Regions from separate parts of the Sporosarcina sp. YIM B06819 genome, predicted to be linked through region 2. Evidence: riboswitches for the same ligand, from Rfam matches in the RefSeq annotation. Region 2 holds a riboswitch; each other region holds the start of a gene.
The links. Region 2 has a riboswitch for S-adenosylmethionine ahead of R2B72_RS17485 (bifunctional homocysteine S-methyltransferase/methylenetetrahydrofolate reductase). Riboswitches for the same ligand answer to the same signal wherever they lie in the genome.
Positions count from the first base shown of each region.

Region 1 (6,693 bases), on a different contig from region 2:
CACATGTATTTATTCGATTATGATACCATAATTTTTTCACTATTGTAACCTCTTTTTTAATTTAATAATTATCTTAATCCTCCGACTATTATGACTTATATTTTGTTTAATAATTATCATTTCCCATCACCTAAAAAAACCCCGTCAACCATTGCTGATTGACGAGGCCTTGTGCTACTTATTTTACAGGTACGACCGAGCCGCCCCATTCTTCTAAGATAAAGTCCTGAATTTCTTTTGATTTCAATACTTCAACCAACGTTTTGATAGCTGGCTTGTCTTCATCGCCTTCTCTTACAGCAATAATATTTACATAAGGTGAATCCGAAGATTCAATTGCAATTGAATCTTCAAGTGGGTTTAAACCAGCATCGATTGCATAGTTTGAGTTAATTAACAGCGCGTCGCCTTCATCATTTGCATAAAGTTGTGGCATAAGAGCTGCTTCGTAATTTGCATCGAATTGCAAGTTTTTCGGATTTTCTACGATATCTTTCACTTCAGCTTTTATCTTTTCGACTCCGTCAGCTAACTTGATAAGCCCATTCGCTTCAAGCATTGCCAATACACGACCATGGTCAGCTACTGAGTTACTAATTAGAATCACGGCATTGTCTGGTAACTCGTCAATTGACTTGTACTTTTTTGAATAAAGACCAATCGGTTCAATATGAATAGCCCCTGCATTTGCGAATTTATAGCCAAAATCTGCAATTTGTCCTTCGAAATAAGGAATGTGTTGGAAATAGTTCGCATCAAGATCACCAGATTCTAAATCTTGGTTTGGCAATACATAGTCTTGGTATGTCTCGATTTTGAGCTCAACACCTTTTTCCTTTAGCAATGGTGCTGCCTTTTCAAGGATAATCTCATGTGGTACGTTGGATGCGCCAATTGTAAGTGTCGTTACTTCTGTTTCACCTGTATCTCCACTACCACTTCCGCTTGTTTGATCGTCCTTAACCTCTTTTGTTCCACACGCTACAAGTGCCAATACAAGCACTGCTAGTAAAATACCTGTTAATAACTTTTTCATGTTGATGACTCCCCTTTTCTATGTTGTTTTATAATCAAATGCGCCTTGGCGTATTTGTGCCTAGATTTTGAATTGAGCTTGCTCAATTAACTCCTTTCAAAATCTATGGCATCCGCCGGAGGCTATAAATTAATTCGGATGGGTGTGTATCCATCCGGATTAATTTAAAACAGGCAATGCCTGTTGTTCCCAAAAGTAAGTTACCGCTTGTCCATTTTTCTTGCAGCAAAATCTCCAATGAATTGAATGATGAAAACGATAATTAAGATGATAATTGTTGCAGCAAGTGTAACGTCCCCACGATTACGCTGGAATCCGTCCAAAAACGCTAATGTTCCAAGACCACCAGCACCGATGATTCCGGCCATTGCCGTATAGCCAACGAGTGCAATAGATGTGACGGTAATACCCGAAATAAGTGCGGGCATTGACTCAGGTAATAAAACCTTAAAAATGATTGTCCGTGTTTTTGCTCCCATCGACTTGGCAGCTTCAATAACACCTTTGTCAATTTCCTGTAATGCAATTAATACCATTCTTCCATAGAAAGGAGCTGCTCCAATAATAAGTGCAGGCATCGCTGCATCAGGTCCGCGTATCGTCCCAAGTAGGAACTTCGTAAATGGAATCAACAAAATGATTAATATAATAAAGGGAATCGATCTAAAAATATTGACGAATGCCCCTGTAACAACATTGGCGAATTTATTAGCCCACAGCTGTCCTGGACTTGAAAGGAATAGAAGGACACCTAGCACCAATCCAATTACTAACGTAAAAAATGTAGATAATGCTGTCATATAAATCGTTTCAACTGTCGCTTCCCACATTTTCGGCCAGTCAACATTCGGAAATAGGGTTTCAATCATTACTAATCACCTCTGTCTGCACATCTTTTTCATGAAGATAACGAATCGCTTCTTCAATGGTAGCCTCGTCCCCCACAAGTTGAAGGATTAATGAACCGTATGCCCCGCTATGCGTATGTGAAATATTCCCCTGAACGATATTCACATCTACATCAAATTTACGAATCAAGCCTGCTAAAACGGGCTGTTCTGTCTGTTCCCCTACAAAAACAAGCTTGATAAGCGTCCCAGTAGGCAATTCTTCTTTAATATGTGCCAACGCCTGCTTCACTTCCACCGGTTCCGTTATTTGAGTAACAAATCGTTTCGTGATCGGCGCTTGCGGTGATTGGAATACTTCTAGGACATCTCCCAACTCGACAACCTCGCCAGCTTCCATGACCGCAACTCGATGGCAAATTTTACGAATGACGTGCATCTCATGTGTGATCAACACAATCGTCAAGCCTAGACGCTCGTTAATACCAGTTAAAAGATCGAGAATTGAATCTGTGGTTTCTGGATCAAGGGCTGAAGTTGCTTCATCACATAACAGAACTTCTGGGTCATTTGCCAACGCGCGGGCGATTCCCACACGTTGCTTTTGACCGCCTGATAATTCGGATGGATAGGCATTTTCACGACCAGCCAACCCTACAAGTTCAATCAGCTCTGCCACTTTCTTTTCACGGTCTGCTTTTTGTACTCCTGCGATTTCCAGTGGAAAAGCGATATTTTCCTTAACAGTTCTAGACCATAATAAGTTGAAGTGTTGGAAAATCATACTCACTTTTTGCCGCGCTTCCCTAAGTTGTTTCCCCTTAATAGCAGAAATTTCTAACTTCCCAATCTGCACACTGCCAGATGTAGGCATTTCAAGACCATTCAACAAGCGGATTAACGTACTTTTTCCTGCCCCACTATAACCAATGACTCCGAAAATTTCGCCATCAGCAATTTCAAGCGATACATCTTTGACAGCTGTAATCCTGTCTGACCCATCACCGTATTGTTTATTTATATTTGATAAATGAATCATTTCTCTCACCTCTGAATATTTTTTTCCACACTACGTGTTGATAATATAAAAAAGCCTTCCTGCAGACGGGCAGAAAGGCTTGACGTTATCAATAAATAAACGTTCGTCCAATCTCTCATCTTCCAAAGTAAATACTTTGTGTGATTTGGCACCATTTCACTTGCGTGACGGTTGCCGGGCTTCATAGGGCACTATCCCTCCACCTCTCTTAATAAGAGTGTTCTATTCAATTAGAATGTTAAGACATATACTATCACATGTTGATTTGGACTGTCAACCAATCTTTTCGAGAAGATAGGGAACAGACTGAAATGCATAAATCTTATGTTGCACAATGCCATCTTTTTGGATTAGCAAACAAGGCACACTTTCGATTTCATAATCCATTGCCAAGTCTTGTACGTAATTCAAATCTGCCTTCCCTATCGGCATGTCTGGCTTCATTACTGACACAACTTCCATCATTTTAGAAGCGACAGCACATGTCCCACACATTGGTGTATATAAATAATACAAGGCAGCGGTCGACTCTTTCAAGGCTACTTCCCATTGTTCACGTGTCCATGTTTCCATTGCTTATAAACCATCCTTTACAATCCGCCGGAGGCTAACTTGATTCAGTAGAGGGTTTTAAATCTGCTGAATCAAGTTAAAAATTCGGGCAGTATATTGAAATGTGCATCTTGCAAGATTGTTGCGAGTACTTTGTATGGCGTTGTTTCCACTTCTCTATACACCTTTTCTGTATATAAATGAATGGCGTCAGGAAACTCCTGCTTGAATAACGTTCGGATCTTATCGCCTGATTCATCTGCATCGACAAGGACAAACAGCTCATGTTGTTCATAAGGGGCCAGCAATTCTTCCAGTCGATAAGCGCTGACCGTTCCATTCGTACAAATGATATCCACGGGCTCGGCAAGGATTCGTGCAAGCCGTTTTCGATCCTGCCCTCCTTCAACAATGATTACTTTGTCATCATTCACAAGTGTCCACTCCACTTCGTCATTATCGGCACAAGCATTTGCTTACTGTAGTTTTTCTAGCTCTTTTTCTATATTTACAATCAACTTTTGCAGAAGTCCCACATAATCCCTTTTAATCTTAACATAAATGAGTTTAGCTTCCTCTTCGTCATAAATATGGAATGTTTTATTTCGATCTACCATCATATCGATCCACTCATCCCCATCTCGAATTAACCCATAAGTATAGGCTTCCCGAATCGTAGCCCGCGGACTTCTCATTTCCTCGATTCCCGTATATTCCAAAAATATTTTCATAAGCTTCCAACTGAGTTCAAATGTAAATTCAAAACGTTGAATAACCCCATCGTATACAATATCATTCATGATTTCTAATTCCGTTGCTTCAGCTAAACGTTTACTCGCCCGTTTATAATCTTCAAGCTTCTCGTGGAGTCTTTCCTTTTTCATATAAAACAACTCCTTCATTTCTAATATTGACAAGCAATTTTTCTTTAGCTAAACGATTCATAAACAAAACATCTATTTTTAGCGGTGTGGGTAAGTTTTGCAAATCTGCTTCGATTAAGTTTTGTTCGCTATGAGAAAGGTGGTTTGTAAATAATGCGAGGTCAATATCTGATGTGTTGCGATAGTCTCCTCTTGCCCGAGATCCAAAAAGCATTATACTTTCAATTGATTCGTTTTTCTTGCACAACATTAGTAATTCAGTCATAAATCTTTGCGTGATACCTGCTTCATCATAATGGAAAACCATATTTGTCCTCTCCTAACGTAATTCTCAAGTCACTAACTACTTTCCAGTAATTGCATATAGGGATAGACATGGCTATTTATATCTTTACTCGCTCTTCTATATCAAAAAAACGTCGGAATAAACCCGACGTTTCATTGGACAACTTATTCTCCGACTGTCATTGCTTCGTATGCTTCAGCTGTCATCAATGCATCTACTTCAGACACATCAGATGGTTCAACAACGATCATCCATGCATTTTCGTATGGAGATTCGTTCACGAATTCAGGGCTATCTTCCAGTCCTTCGTTCACTTCAATAACTTTACCGCTGATTGGTGCGTAAAGTTCTGATACTGTTTTAACGGATTCAACGCTTCCGAAAGGCTCGTCCGCTTTGATCTCGTCACCAACAGATGGAAGTTCAACGAAAACGATATCGCCAAGTTCAGATTGTGCAAAATGTGTAATTCCGATACGGTAGTTACCGCCTTCTTCTTTTACCCATTCATGCTCTTCAGAATAACGCAGATCTTTTGGTGTGCTCATTCCGTACCCCTCCAAATATATAGTTTCATTCACTTCAATTTTGGCATATTTCGTGCATAAAAACAAGGAAGGAATCACTTTGTCCAAACGTTTTCAAATTCTTCTTCCTTGAAACCAACCGTCACTTTGCTATCACCAAAAACAAGCGGTCTTTTAATCAACATACCGTCTGATGCTAGCAAGCTAATTTTCTCTTCATCTGACATACCTACTAATTTATCTTTCAAATTAAGTTCCCTATACTTTGTCCCACTGACGTTGAAAAACTTCTTCAGTTCCAATCCGGATGTAGCAATAACTTTGCCTAGTTCCTCTTCAGCAGGAGGGGCTTCTGCAATGTTTATCTCTCGTAACTCAAACCCTTTTGCTTCAAGCCAAGCCTTTGCTTTTCTACACGTTCCACATTTCGGATATCCGTAATATGTAAGTCCCATATCCACAACACCTCCATTTTCGCCATTATAACAAAAAAAAATGACATCTGTTAACTAACAAATTTCTTTATAAAGCACAGGTAAGAAAGATCTGAAAATCTTTATTTTATTGGACCTTTTCCGGCGCAATTTCGGCAAATTAATCACGATAGCATTACCGAAGGACAAGTGTGGCAAACGTCTTGTTACTTTCCTACAATAGTAAAGTGAAAATAGCAGATATTGGTACGGCTTTAACTGTTTTAGCGATATTATCATAATAATCAAACGGGTTAATGCACAAGTTCATAATATAGAATAAAGAGGAAAATATCTATTCACACTTGTGATCTCCTTCTCTATTTGACTACAATATGTCGTGATTTTGCATTGTCAACTATTTGTTCTATATACTGCATAGTAATATGCATAGCTTCTTCTGATTTATAATCCGAGCGTCTGTTTAAAATATTCGTTAGCATTCCTTGCCAAATTAATATTGTTATTTCATTAATATCATCTACACTATTTGCATCTATTTGCCCTTCGTTGGCAGCAAGCTCCAAAATTGACTTTCCGCGTTTGGACATACTTCTTTCAATCAAAATGGGTTTTAGCTCTTCAGGAATAGCAATTAAGTCAGTAGGATAAATTTCATAATATCTTTTTATAAGGTTTTCTGGTTGATCTCCCAAATCCATGATGAAAACTGCATGAAAGATGCTTGGTTGTTGGAAAGAATGTTTACAGAAACATTCCCAAGCAAGCATGTATTTTTCTAAGGGCGTGTCACCTTTCCCCATATACATTGTCACTTCTTCAGTGTAATTTTTCATTAATTTCATTGATGCGAAAAATAGAAGATGAGACACTTCTGCGAAATAGTTGTAAATAGTCGCACTATTATATCCGGCACGGTCTGCAACTTTTCGAATGGTTACTTGATCGATGCCTTCTTCATCAATGATTTCCACTGTTGCTTCGATAAAATATTTCCACATACGACTCATTTGAATCTTTTTATTACTCAAGTTTAACACCTCTTAAATTCTTTGTAATGCACCAGTCAATTCAATTATACGATATT
Region 1 is NZ_JAWLIQ010000016.1:39,687-46,379, reverse strand. It holds gene R2B72_RS12160 (MetQ/NlpA family ABC transporter substrate-binding protein) at 179-1,036, opposite strand; gene R2B72_RS12155 (methionine ABC transporter permease) at 1,237-1,905, opposite strand; gene R2B72_RS12150 (methionine ABC transporter ATP-binding protein) at 1,898-2,923, opposite strand; SAM riboswitch class I at 3,036-3,141, opposite strand; gene R2B72_RS12145 (thioredoxin family protein) at 3,197-3,496, opposite strand; gene R2B72_RS12140 (toprim domain-containing protein) at 3,568-3,909, opposite strand; gene R2B72_RS12135 (nucleotidyltransferase substrate binding protein) at 3,952-4,359, opposite strand; gene R2B72_RS12130 (nucleotidyltransferase domain-containing protein) at 4,328-4,666, opposite strand; gene gcvH (glycine cleavage system protein GcvH) at 4,810-5,193, opposite strand; gene R2B72_RS12120 (arsenate reductase family protein) at 5,268-5,627, opposite strand; gene R2B72_RS12115 (TetR family transcriptional regulator) at 5,966-6,646, opposite strand.
Region 1: linked by a shared signal. The riboswitch ahead of R2B72_RS12150 (methionine ABC transporter ATP-binding protein) and the one ahead of R2B72_RS17485 (bifunctional homocysteine S-methyltransferase/methylenetetrahydrofolate reductase) in region 2 are both predicted to bind S-adenosylmethionine.

Region 2 (6,693 bases):
TCATGTAAAATGGCTAATTCCTTATGCTCAAAATGAGCTAGCTTACGGTTTGAATCTCCCAGTGCAGCCTAATAATGAGACGCTAGCAAGTACTTTTGAAGTCCAAGTTGAACAGTTTAAAAATGAAATTGTTGTGTTGAACATAGGAGGACCTAAGAGCCATATAGGGAAAATAACAAATGTCGAGCAACAAATTGCTGAAATTCAAACAGCAAGAGCGGATTCTAGTTATGTGAACTTGGGCCATATTAAGACGTTACATGTGGTGTGAATCAGTTGCAACTATGCAATTTTAATGATGGAAAGAACCTGTTTCAGGCTGACGATAAACCATCGACAGCCTATTTTTTTGTGGACAAGTTTTCGACATAGTTGTCCATTTTTTGCCCAGGCCAAATATACATTTTAAAACAGGTGGACATACATCCCGTCGTGGTATCAACGTGGTGAATATACATAAAAGGAAACGGACAAACAATAAAAAAGAAAGGATAAGCAGGTCAAGGAAACGGTCAAAAAAAAGAAAGGATATGTATATGTATGAGTGTTCAAATTGCTATTACCGGTTTGGTTTTCATAGTGACTATGTTAGTCATTTTTTGGAGACCTAAAGGGATGAATGAGGCTTGGCCAGCGTCGATTGGCGCAGGGATCATTCTTTTAACGGGCATTGTATCACACGCAGATATCATGGACATCATCAGTAAAATTGGTGGAGCATCCATTACGATTATTGCAACTATTGTTATGGCTGTTATATTGGAAAGTTTCGGTTTTTTCCATTGGGCAGCTGCAAAGCTAGCCCATTTCTCGAAGGGTTCAGGTCACCGTCTCTATTGGAATATCCAGTTGCTGTGCTTTTTGATGACACTTTTATTTAATAACGATGGGAGTATTTTAATAACGACACCAATTTTAATTTTACTACTTAAAAACCTCCGACTAAAACCACACCAACAAATACCTTATCTGTTAAGTGGCGCTCTCATTGCCACAGCTTCAAGCGCACCGATTGGTGTAAGTAATATCGTGAACTTAATTGCCCTGGAAATCGTGCATATGTCTCTTTGGATGCATACAGCTATGATGTTTGTTCCGGCAACGATAGGCTTGTTGTTTATGTCAGGCTTGATGTATGTGGTAGTAAAAAATAAGCTACCCAAAACATTACCTAGTTCCGCAAATGATATCGAAGAAATCTTTTTCAATAAAAATTTCCACCCATTAAAAACAAAGATTTCTGTTGAAACAAAACAAAAACGCACAAGATTTATGATGAAGATTTTACTGTTTGTCTTTGTCATGCGTTGTCTCCTTTTCGTTGCCTCTTTTATCAATGTTCCCATTGAACTTGTAGCAGTACTTGGCTCAGTTGTTCTGTTATGTTGGAGATGGTATCATTTGCGCACGAACCCGGTGGATCTTTTGAAGAAGACGCCTTGGCACATTCTTATTTTTGCCTTCTCTATGTATGTAATCATTTACGGCTTGCACAATGTAGGACTAACAGCATTGCTCGTGCGATGGTGCGAACCAATTGTAACGCAGGGACTTTTTCAAGCAAGTTTTATCATGGGCGGGTTAGTTTCAATACTGGCGAACATCTTTAATAATCACCCGGCTTTAATGATTGGGACGATTACTTTAACTGAAATGGGGCTAGATCCAATCACATTAAAGACTATCTATCTTGCGAATATTATAGGCAGTGACATGGGATCATTATTGTTACCGATTGGTACCCTTGCTTCACTAATTTGGATGAGTATCCTGAGACGAAATAAGATAAAAGTTTCTTGGAAAGATTATATGAGCGTATCGTTAATCGTCATACCGATAACAACAATCGTAACGTTAACATTGCTATACTTTTGGGTACAATTGGTCTTTGCCAATTGAAATCTAAGCTATTCCTGCTCATCTTTAGTCGTTCCTTGTATGTATATGTTATTGCATTGTCTATCGTGCATCCACCTTTTGATTATAAATCGATTGCCAGTCTTAACACATTGGTGGGTAATGCTGATTATTCACCTCTTCCCAAAAAGGTATTGCTAATTTTCGGAGAATAGCGTAAGGTTATAAATGATAGAAATTTAAATCAATTCAAAACCCAGACACAATTGAATAGTTTTTCTTATCTAGAGAGGTATAGGGACTGGCCCGTTGACACCTCAGCAACCGCCATAATTGGTACGGTGCTAATTCCAGCAGGTCGAGAAATCGGCTTGATAGATGAGGAAGAGACTTAGTCAAATGCGGAGTCTATTTCCTTTATCAACACAAAGGAGAGGCTCTTTTTTGTTTCAATTTTATGAATCAGTGGACATAGAGAGGGGATAGACAATTGGCAAATTTACTAGAGACGATGAAGGAACGTATTTTAATTGGCGATGGGGCGATGGGGACATTGCTTTATACGAATGGAGTAGACCGTTGTTTTGAGGAGCTAAATTTGACGCATCCTGAACAAGTGCTTCATATTCACCAAGCCTATATTGAGGCGGGGGCCGATGTGATTCAAACCAATACATATGGGGCCAACTATATCAAATTAGCACGTTATGGACTAGAGGATAGTGTGGAAAAGATCAATAAGGCAGCCGTTGATATTGCCAAAAAAGCTGCTGGTAAACATACGTTTATTCTCGGAACGATTGGTGGCATTCATGGTTCCAAAGCATCGATTGGCACGAAGGAAGAAATAGAACAGAGCTTTAAGCAGCAACTTCAATGTCTACTTATTGAAGGTGTAGACGGTATTTTGTTAGAAACCTATTACGATTTTGATGAATTAACGACTGTACTCAACATTGCACGTCAAGCGACGGATATACCAATTATTACTAATGTGTCTATGCATGAAGCAGGGGTATTACAAAATGGTTTAGCACTTGCGGATGCTCTGCAGCAGCTGGAAGCTTTAGGTGCTGATGTGGTTGGAGTCAACTGTGGATTAGGGCCTTACCATATGTTAAAAGCTTTAGAGGAAGTTCCTTTGACGAAGAAAGCCTTACTTGCTGTCTACCCAAATGCTAGCTTCCCGAGCTATACAGATGGCAAATTGACGTATGAAAATGAACCCGATTATTTTGGTAAACTGGCGCTTAATTTCCGTAAGGAGGGTGTCGGCTTGCTAGGGGGATGCTGTGGTACGACGCCGGCGCATATCCGTGCATTGGTTGAGGGGCTAACGAATCGGGTGCATGTACAAGACAAGCAAGTGAAAGCGCACGCGGCGAAAGTGAATGTTACCGAGTCGAAGAATCTTGATAAACCGACCTTGCTTGAAACGGTGAAAAAGAGACATTCGATTATTGTTGAACTAGATGCGCCTAAGCATTTAAACACGGCTACGTTTTTTGAAGGAGCCCAGGCCTTACATGACGCAGGTGTGGACGCTATTACATTGGCCGATAATTCCCTGGCATCACCGAGAATTTGTAATGCATCAATGGGGTCATTGGTTAAACAAAGAATTGGTGCAACACCGCTTGTCCATATCACATGCCGCGATCGAAACCTCATTGGCTTGCAGTCGCATCTTATGGGCTTGCACACAATGGGCATTACAGAATTACTGGCGATTACAGGAGACCCAACGAAAATTGGTGATTTCCCTGGCGCAACGTCCGTTTTCGATATGACTTCTTTTGAACTAATAACAATGATAAAACAGTTCAATGAAGGAATTTCTTGGTCTGGTAAGTCGTTGCAGCAGAAAACATCCTTTACAGTGGCGGCGGCGTTTAACCCGAACGTGCGTCATATCGACCGTGCTGTACAAAGAATGGAGAAAAAAATCGAAGCGGGTGCGGATTATTTCATCACACAGCCGATTTATAGCCCAGAGAAGATTATTGAATTATACGAGGCAACAAAGCATATTCAAGCACCGATTTATATCGGTATTATGCCGTTGACATCGTCGCAAAATGCAGAGTTTCTTCACAATGAAGTGCCGGGCATCAAGCTGACAGATGAAGTTCGCGCAAGGATGGGGCTATTTGCAGGAGACCGAGAGCAATCGACGCGAGAAGGCATAGCGGTTGCAAAAGAATTGATTGACGTGGCGTTAGAGCATTTCCATGGCATATACTTAATCACACCGTTTATGCGCTATGATATGACGGTCGATTTGACAGAATATATCAATGAAAAAGTGAGCGCTGGTGTTCACGCATAATCAGGTAAATCGGCTATGGCGGTCATAAATGTAGCTGTGCCAATTACAAACCCCCTTGTAAATGGATGGTCCATTTACAAGGGGGTTTATGTGTTTACAATGGACTCTTAGCCGTTGCTAATTTCTCCGCAACTTGTAAGGCTTGATCAAAATCAGCTATCAAATCATCGACATGCTCAAGGCCAACTGAAAAGCGTAGTAGACCATCTGTAATACCACGTTTTTCCCGTTCAGCTTTTGGCATAGCAGCGTGAGACATTTGTGCTGGATAGGATAGAATCGATTCAACTCCACCTAGACTAACCGCGAAAACAGGGATTTTGACGTTTTCAACAAACGCTTTTGCTGTCTCTCTGCTCGGCAAACGGAATGACAATACAGCACCTGCACTTGTTGATTGTTTGGCGTGGATCGCGTGACCTGGATGACTGGCTAAACCAGGGTAAAACACTTCCTCTACTAATGCATGTTTATCCAAATAGGTTGCGATTTTAGCAGCAGAGGCAGTTGACTGCGTGAAGCGAGCACCCAATGTTTTGATGCCTTGAATGAGTGCATAGGAATCTTGCGCACCTAAAATAGCACCGAAAGAATTTTGAATGAAAGCCAAACGATTGCCAAGCGCCTCATCCTTTGTGACAGCTAGACCTGCAATAATATCACTATGCCCCGACAAAAACTTCGTTGCACTATGCAGAACGATATCGACACCAAGATCGAGTGGACGCTGATAAAGAGGTGACATGAATGTATTATCAAGGAATGTTAAGCAATTATGCGCTTTGGCTATGTTGACCACAGCTTCAATATCCGTAATGCCAAGACGTGGATTGGACGGTGTTTCGATATAAATCAATTTCGTATTCGGTTGGATAGCTTGTTTGACAGCTTCCAAATCACCTAAGTCAACAAAAGTATGGTCGATACGAAACTTTGTTAATACCTCGGTAACAAAGCGAAATGTTCCGCCGTAGACATCTTCTGTTATGACAATATGATCGTCGGCAGACAATAGCATGAATGCGGAAGAAATTGCGGCAATGCCAGAAGCAAATGCTAGCCCTCTTGCGCCACCTTCTAAAGCTGCAATCGTTTTTTCCAAAGCTTCTCTTGTTGGATTGCCTGAACGGCTATAATCATAAGGACCAAATGTATCAAAGCTACTTTGATGGAATGTAGAAGACAAGTAAATCGGAACATTTACAGCACCTGTTTTTTGCTCGAAATCTCCACGTGTCGATGCGTGGATAATCGTTGTTTCTAAGCGTTCTTCACGTGAACTCATAGCTGTGGCACCTCACTTTTTAATGAAGCAAATACTTGTTTCAAATCGGCAATCAAATCATCCGTATCCTCTACCCCAACTGAAAAGCGTAACAGGCTGTTACAAACACCGCGACGTAGGCGTTCTTCCAATGGAATGTCGGCATGTGTTTGTGTTGCTGGATAAGTAATAAAGCTTTCCACGCCGCCAAGACTTTCAGCGAATGTAATGAGTTGCAGGTTTTCAAGAAATTGTCCAACCCACTCGCTTTCTTGCAGACGGAATGATAGCATGCCACCTTTTCCTGGATACAGCACGTCTTTGACAAGTGGTTCATTTTCCAAGAAATCCACAATGATTTTCGCATTCGCATCATGCTGCTTCATGCGCAAGTGAAGTGTTTTTAATCCACGGACGATTAACCATGAATCGAAAGGCGATAGCACAGCACCGATTGCGTTATGGTTCGAACCAAGTTTTGCACAAAGCTCCTCACCTTGTGCCACGACCAACCCTGCAAGCACATCATTATGTCCCCCAATATATTTCGTTGCGCTATGTAGGACGATATCAGCACCAAGTTCAATTGGTCTTTGGAAATACGGTGTGTAAAATGTATTGTCAACAATCAGTAGTAAGTCATATTTTTTAGCAAGTTCTGCATACTGAGCGATATCCGTTTCCTGCATTAAAGGATTCGTAGGTGTTTCAATGAAGAGAGCTTTTGTCTTAGCTGTAATCAATTTCTCCGTTTCGTGAACATCCGTAAAATCGGAGTACGACGTCGTAATACCATAGACATCTGCATAATAGTCGAGTAGGCGGTACGTTCCACCATAAATATCTTCCGGCCCAATCAATGCATCGCCTGAACGGAATAGAGAGAGTACTAATTGAATCGCAGCCATGCCTGAACTACAAGCATAGCCCTGATCTCCGCCTTCTAAATTAGCAATGCCTTCTTCTAAAATGGAACGCGTTGGATTTTTCGTCCGAGAGTAATCATAGCCAGTCGATTGACCAAGACCATCATGCTTGTAAGCTGTCGATAAATAAATAGGCGGGTTCACAGCACCCGTTTTTAGATCACTATTATTTCCTAGTTGTACAAGTCGTGTATCAAAACTTTTATTTGTCATTTTTTATCATCCTTTTTAATTTAATCAATTACGTCTTGGCGTAATTTCGTCCGAATTTTGAATTGTGCTTGAGGCATACAGGGAGGAATTGCAGTTCATTCCTC
Region 2 is NZ_JAWLIQ010000036.1:2,920-9,612, forward strand. It holds gene R2B72_RS17475 (DUF2642 domain-containing protein) at 1-271, shown strand, start outside; gene R2B72_RS17480 (arsenic transporter) at 541-1,899, shown strand; SAM riboswitch class I at 2,135-2,242, shown strand; gene R2B72_RS17485 (bifunctional homocysteine S-methyltransferase/methylenetetrahydrofolate reductase) at 2,348-4,186, shown strand; gene metC (cystathionine beta-lyase) at 4,281-5,471, opposite strand; gene R2B72_RS17495 (methionine biosynthesis PLP-dependent protein) at 5,468-6,589, opposite strand.

Region 3 (6,693 bases), on a different contig from region 2:
CACGTACGACAGTCACTGCTACTTGCGCCTCTTCAGCGCTAGAATTACCATCGACAGTATTGCCTCCGCGTTGAAGTGCCGCTTTGTACAATTTCAATGCTTCATTTGGAGAATTTCCATACACCGATATTTCCGGATTTGCAGCCGATACGATGAAGTAATTTTGCAAGAATCCGTTTGAATCAAGCACCGGCGTTAACCAACTTGCTTCCCCGTAAAAGTTGTACAATACTGGCATTTCACCAGACCATTTCTTTTCGATAAATTTCTTTTCAATAATCTGAAGAGCACCTTGTGAATCCATATACGCTTCTTCCAGATTGCCCGTATAATACGTTGCTTCACCTGTTCGTCCATCAGTCAAGGCATAACCAAGCATCGAATCAATACCTTCTTTCGGACTTGTGAAATCAGTGAAATAATACATATGACCGTTCTCGTCAAAAATCGGACTTACATTCGATTCGGTCCCTTCATCCGATGGTAATTTCACATCTTTTTTCCCAAATACAGAATTCCAGAATCCGTGTACGTAATTACCAAAATAACTATTCTGCAAACTAACTGCCTCAGGAGAAACGGCACCATCGATAAATGCAGGTACATCTGCAATTGCATATTGCTTTACATCACCTGACTCCGGGTCGACCACTACAATCCCTTGAACATCAAAGCCGTCACGTGCCGTAATAAAGTTCCCATATGAGCGGATATAATATGGTTTCCCCTCATCATTAATTTCTAACTGAACATCGCCATAGAAAATAAGACTCGGCATTTCCATCCGTATATGACGCTCCACTTGCTTATGGAAAAAAGACGACGGCGTATAAGCCATTTCAGCCTTCACGAATTTCGGATTGTCTGCCGAGTCAGTCGCACTCATTGTGAAGTAGCCTGGTGTCGTTTTACCAGCCCACCACTTGAAAAGACTCGAAAATTCAACAGGTGCGATGTAGACAAAATCATCGCCAACTTTTTGAATTTGTAAATTGCCGAGTTCATAATAACTTGGATTCGGAACTTGAACGAACGCCTTCTTCATCTTGTTGCGCGCAAACTTCGGCGGTACGCTTGCAGGCGTTTTGGTTTCATCAAACGCTTTGATTTCCACCTGTTGTTCCATTTCAACCGCCTTGTATTTCTGATTCGCGTTGAATAAAGGTGCACTTAAGATATATGCCCCGAAAGCGATTGCTCCCAACAATAAAACAATCTTCAATCTGCGATCCTTACTCCCTGCCACAATTGCCCCCAACAAAGTGACCACGAGTAGCGGCCCCCATAAAGACGTCCAATTACGATCCATATTCGTTACATAATAAAAGACGAAAATGATGACTGTGCATAAAATAGCAGTGCTAGTAATGGCTGCAACTCTGTTAAACGTCACCTTCACTTTTGTCTCCTTATTGTTCAACACAAACGGGACAATAATTAGGCTAGACACAACACCTGTAATAATTGAAAAGATAAGTAAATTGATCATCTAAATACACTCTTTTCTATTGCAAAGATTTTTTTACATACTCCTTATACGATTAACCTACGGAATTGTTTCACTTTTTATGTATGAAACCTAGACAAATGGCCCTGCTCCCTAGCAATTCCGCTAAACATATACACTGCCTAGAAGCTAAAAAATCGTTAGCACACTCGCTAACGATTTCTCATCAATTCTTTTCTTCATCTTTCGGAAATAAAAAATAAGAAATAATCCCACTCACAACCATCGCACCTAGCGTAATATAAATGCGCGACATAGGTGGAACATCTTGGTGACTCTTGTTTAACATCATGATACTAACCGTCCCGACAATCATCATTACGGGAATAATATATTTAAAAGCTCTCAATTCGTTCACCTTCTGTTTATCATATTATCCCTATCCTACCATAGACTTTCTTGCTTTCTACCCAGGACGGCTTGACGGAAACCATTTATAACGTTATGATGATTTCTACTATTCAACCAACTTAATATTATATTCTTATCAAGAGAAGCAGAGGGAACTGGCCCTATGAAGCTTCAGCAACCTGCCGACAAGGACTGGTGCTAATTCCAGCAGAACCCCCGTGGTTCTAAAGATGAGAAGGGACAACTACGTATATTCGTAAAGCCTTCTTTCTAGGAAGGCTTTTTTTATTTTTCAAGTAGATTTAACAAAATAATTAGTACAAAGAAAGAGAGTGATTCGTTATGTCGAAATATGTTATTGAAGAGCAGCTCCAAAAAAGAATACTCATCATGGATGGTGCGATGGGGACTATGTTGCAAAATGCTAATCTTTCTCCCGAGGATTTCGGTGGCGAAGAATATGACGGCTGTAATGAGTACTTAAATATTGTAAGGCCCGATGTCTTGGATCGCATTCACCGTGAATACTTGGAAGCTGGAGCAGATATCATTTCGACAAATACGTTTGGTGGAACGCCAATCGTTCTCGATGATTATGATTTAGGTGAACACGCACATGAAATTAATTTCCGTGCAGCACAAATTGCCAAACAATGTGCACAAGACTTTTCCACTTCTGACTGGCCTCGCTTTGTCGCAGGTGCAATGGGACCCACAACAAAAACATTATCCGTCACAGGGGGGGCTACATTTGACGGCTTAACACATGACTTTTACATACAAGCCAAAGCGTTGATCGAAGGGGGCTGCGATCTGATACTGATGGAAACAAGCCAAGACATGTTGAATGTCAAAGCGGGTACTCTCGGCATCAAGCGCGCATTTGAGGAAACAGGAATCGAATTGCCTGTGATGATTTCTGGAACCATTGAACCGATGGGGACGACGCTTGCAGGGCAAAGCATCGAATCATTTTACATTTCTATAGAACATATCAAGCCACTTTCCGTTGGCCTAAACTGTGCAACAGGACCTGAGTTCATGACGGATCATCTGCGTTCGCTGTCAGAGTTAGCAACGAGCTATGTCAGCTGTTATCCGAATGCTGGACTGCCAGACGAAGAAGGTCATTACCACGAATCACCTGAATCACTTTCTAAAAAACTACAAGGTTTTGCTGATAAAGGTTGGTTGAATATCGTAGGGGGTTGTTGTGGAACTACACCAGAACATATCCGCGCGATTCGTGAAGCAGTGGCTGATAAAAAACCTCGACAAGGTTCAGAAACTGTTCATGGTCATGCTGTGTCAGGTATTGAGCCTCTGCTTTATGATGACTCTATGCGCCCACTATTAATCGGCGAGCGGACAAACGTTATCGGTTCTCGGAAATTCAAACAGCTGATTGTTGATGGCAAATTTGAAGAAGCATCCGAAATTGCGCGTGCCCAAGTAAAAGGCGGCGCACATGTTATCGATATTTGTTTAGCAAATCCAGACCGTGATGAGCTAGAAGATATCACGAAGTTCATGCAAGAAGTCGTCAAAAAAGTAAAAGTGCCGCTCGTCATTGATTCCACAGACGAAAAAGTGATTGAAGAGGCTTTGAAATATTCACAAGGGAAAGTCATCATTAACTCCATCAATTTAGAGGATGGCGAGGACCGCTATGATGCTGTCTTGCCGCTTGTCAAAAAGTACGGGGCTGCCGTCGTTGTCGGGACAATCGACGAACCAGGAATGGCGGTTACGCGTGAACGCAAACTTGAAGTAGCCCAACGTTCTTACGATCTCCTCGTCAATAAATGGGGACTAGCACCGGAAGATATTATTTTCGATCCACTCGTCTTCCCAGTAGGTACAGGTGATGAACAATATATCGGCTCTGCCGTGGAAACCATTGAAGGCATTCGCCTCATTAAAGAAAAAATGCCACGTGCATTGACCATTCTTGGTGTCAGTAACGTGTCATTCGGTCTTCCTCCAGTTGGTCGTGAAGTGTTGAATGCTGTGTATTTATATCACTGTACACAGGCAGGTCTTGACTATGCGATTGTCAATACGGAGAAACTAGAGCGCTATGCTTCTATCCCTGAAGCAGAAATCAACATGGCCAATGATTTACTGTTCAATACAACCGATGAAACGCTTGCAGAATTCACGAACTTTTATCGCGGCAAGAAGAAAGAGAAAACGGAAGATGATATTCCGAAAACCGTTCCAGAGCGCCTTAGCTATTATATAATCGAGGGAACGAAAGAGGGCCTGATTCCTGACTTGGAAGCTGCTCTTAAGATGTATGATACTCCCCTCGATATCATTAACGGACCTTTGATGGATGGAATGGCTGAGGTTGGACGTTTATTCAACACGAACAAACTGATTGTGGCGGAAGTACTGCAAAGTGCTGGAGTGATGAAAGCATCCGTAGCATTTCTTGAGCAATTTATGGACAAAGCCGAGGGTGACACAGGCAAAGGGAAAATCGTTTTGGCAACTGTTAAAGGTGATGTCCATGATATCGGGAAAAACCTGGTGGAAATCATCTTAAGCAATAACGGCTTCACAGTCATCGATATCGGTATTAAGGTGACTCCTTCAACACTGATTGAAGTTATTCGCAAAGAAAAGCCCGATATTATCGGATTATCTGGACTACTCGTTAAATCTGCACAACAAATGGTTATCACCGCTCAAGATTTTAAAGCAGCAGGCATTGATTTGCCGATCATGGTTGGTGGGGCAGCACTTACTCGTCGATTTACGGACACAAAAATTGCCGCAGAATATGACGGTCCAGTGCTATATGCCAAAGATGCGATGTTTGGACTTGAACTGGCTAATCGACTTCAGGATAAAGATGAAAAAGCTGCATTGCTCATTGAATTGGATGAACAACGAGCAAAGCGCGCGGAAAACGATGCCATTAAAGCAGCGAAAAAAGCGGCGAATCCAGAGTCGGAAGAGACTGCGCCACGACCTATCAAAACAGTCCGTGAAGACGTGCCTGTTCAAGTCCCAAAGGACTTGCGTCGCCGCATTCAAAAAGATTATTCGGTTTCCCATCTTTACCCGTACGTCAACATGCGGACATTGATCGGTCACCACCTCGGATTACGAGGCAATGTCAATAAAATGCTAGAAAACAAAGAGCCACGTGCAATAGAGTTGCATGAAATGGTCACCGGATTTTTAGAATCAGGTAACCTCTCAGCATCTGGACTCTATCAATTCTTCCCAGCACAATCCGATGGAGATGATGTTATTGTTTACGATCCAGAAGATGCAAAAACAGAAATTGAGCGTTTCACATTCCCACGTCAAAGCAAAGAACCATTCCTTTGCCTTGCTGACTATTTGAAACCAGTTTCGAGTGGCGTGATGGATTATGTTGGCTTCATGCAAGTGACGGCAGGACATGGCGTTCGGGATTTCGCTAACAAGTTTAAAGAGGAAGGCAAGTTCCTTGAGAGTCATGCTTTCCAAGCAACTGCACTTGAACTTGCGGAAGGGTTTGCAGAACGAATTCACCAAGAAATGCGCGACCACTTAGGCACTCCAGATGCAACGGACTTTACAATGCTCGACCGTTTTGCAGCCAAATATACTGGACAACGCTTCTCATTCGGCTATCCAGCATGTCCGAACCTGGAAGACCAAGCGAAATTATTCAAACTGTTAAAACCAGAAGACATCGGTGTCCATTTAACGGAAGAATTCATGATGGAACCTGAAGCATCGGTGTCCGCAATTGTTTTTGCCCATCCAGATGCAAGATACTTTAATGTAGATTAACTTGAACCAACAGTAGAACGCAGGCTAAGTTCTGCACGTCTCGTGGCAACAAGGAAGGATGTAGTTCAATCCTTCCCCACTGCATGACCTGCATCGTGCAGGCCCCAAATCTGGATGCAATTACGCCTGGGCGTAATTGCTCTAACAAAGAGGCCTTCATCAGTCGCAAAAATGACTGATGAAGGCCTATCTTTCTTTTTCTATTACAAATACTCATTTTCAGTTGTACATACTAATTTTATCGTCAGCGGCCAAATCCACGGCCGAATCCAGGACCTCCGAACCCGGGACCTCCAAAACCAGGGCCTCCAAAACCAGGACCTCCAAAACCGGGACCTCCAAATCCGGGGCCTCCAAATCCGGGGCCACCCATTCCAGGGCCTCCCATTCCAGGACCACCAAACTGCTGATTCCCTCTAGGGAATATCGTTGAACCTGGCACTGTTCTAGTCGTTTCTGTCACGTAATTACGCGGCACCACCACAGTGTGTTGTCGGTTCACGTTGACAATTGGATGAATAACAGGAACTTCCTGCCGAACGAACGTATCGTGGCATCGGTACTGCGTTGGACACACAATTGGTTGCATCTGATTGCTTGGCCGCATCTGGTTACAACCACATTTTCCATGCATCTTATTGCAGCCACACATTCCGTGCATCTGATTAGCGTTCCATTGTCCATTTTGCATCATACTATCACCTCCTCCTTCTATTACATGTCAGAAGAAGAAGGACAAACGGGCGAGCAACTAGAGCGAAAAGAAAATGCTTTGACCTGCGATTAAGCTTTTCGCATTCTAATAGCATATTTCAACGTGCGAGCCATATTTAATAGGTGAAATACAAATGCCACGACCAACAAACCTACTAGAATCCCGCCATACAATGTCCAGCCATTTCCCTGATACATTGAATAGTTAGCCGAAAGAGTAAATAAAGTAAGTACAATTAAATACACAAAAAATGTAACTGCAGATAGCACTACTTTTCGAACTTGTGCTTTCTTTTCCTTAGAATCATAGGTAAATCGTGGATAGT
Region 3 is NZ_JAWLIQ010000011.1:98,251-104,943, forward strand. It holds gene R2B72_RS09190 (hypothetical protein) at 1-1,489, opposite strand, end outside; gene R2B72_RS09195 (histidine kinase) at 1,674-1,856, opposite strand; SAM riboswitch class I at 1,989-2,095, shown strand; gene metH (methionine synthase) at 2,201-5,653, shown strand; gene R2B72_RS09205 (spore coat protein) at 5,898-6,347, opposite strand; gene R2B72_RS09210 (DUF2812 domain-containing protein) at 6,437-6,693, opposite strand, start outside.
Region 3: linked by a shared signal. The riboswitch ahead of metH (methionine synthase) and the one ahead of R2B72_RS17485 (bifunctional homocysteine S-methyltransferase/methylenetetrahydrofolate reductase) in region 2 are both predicted to bind S-adenosylmethionine.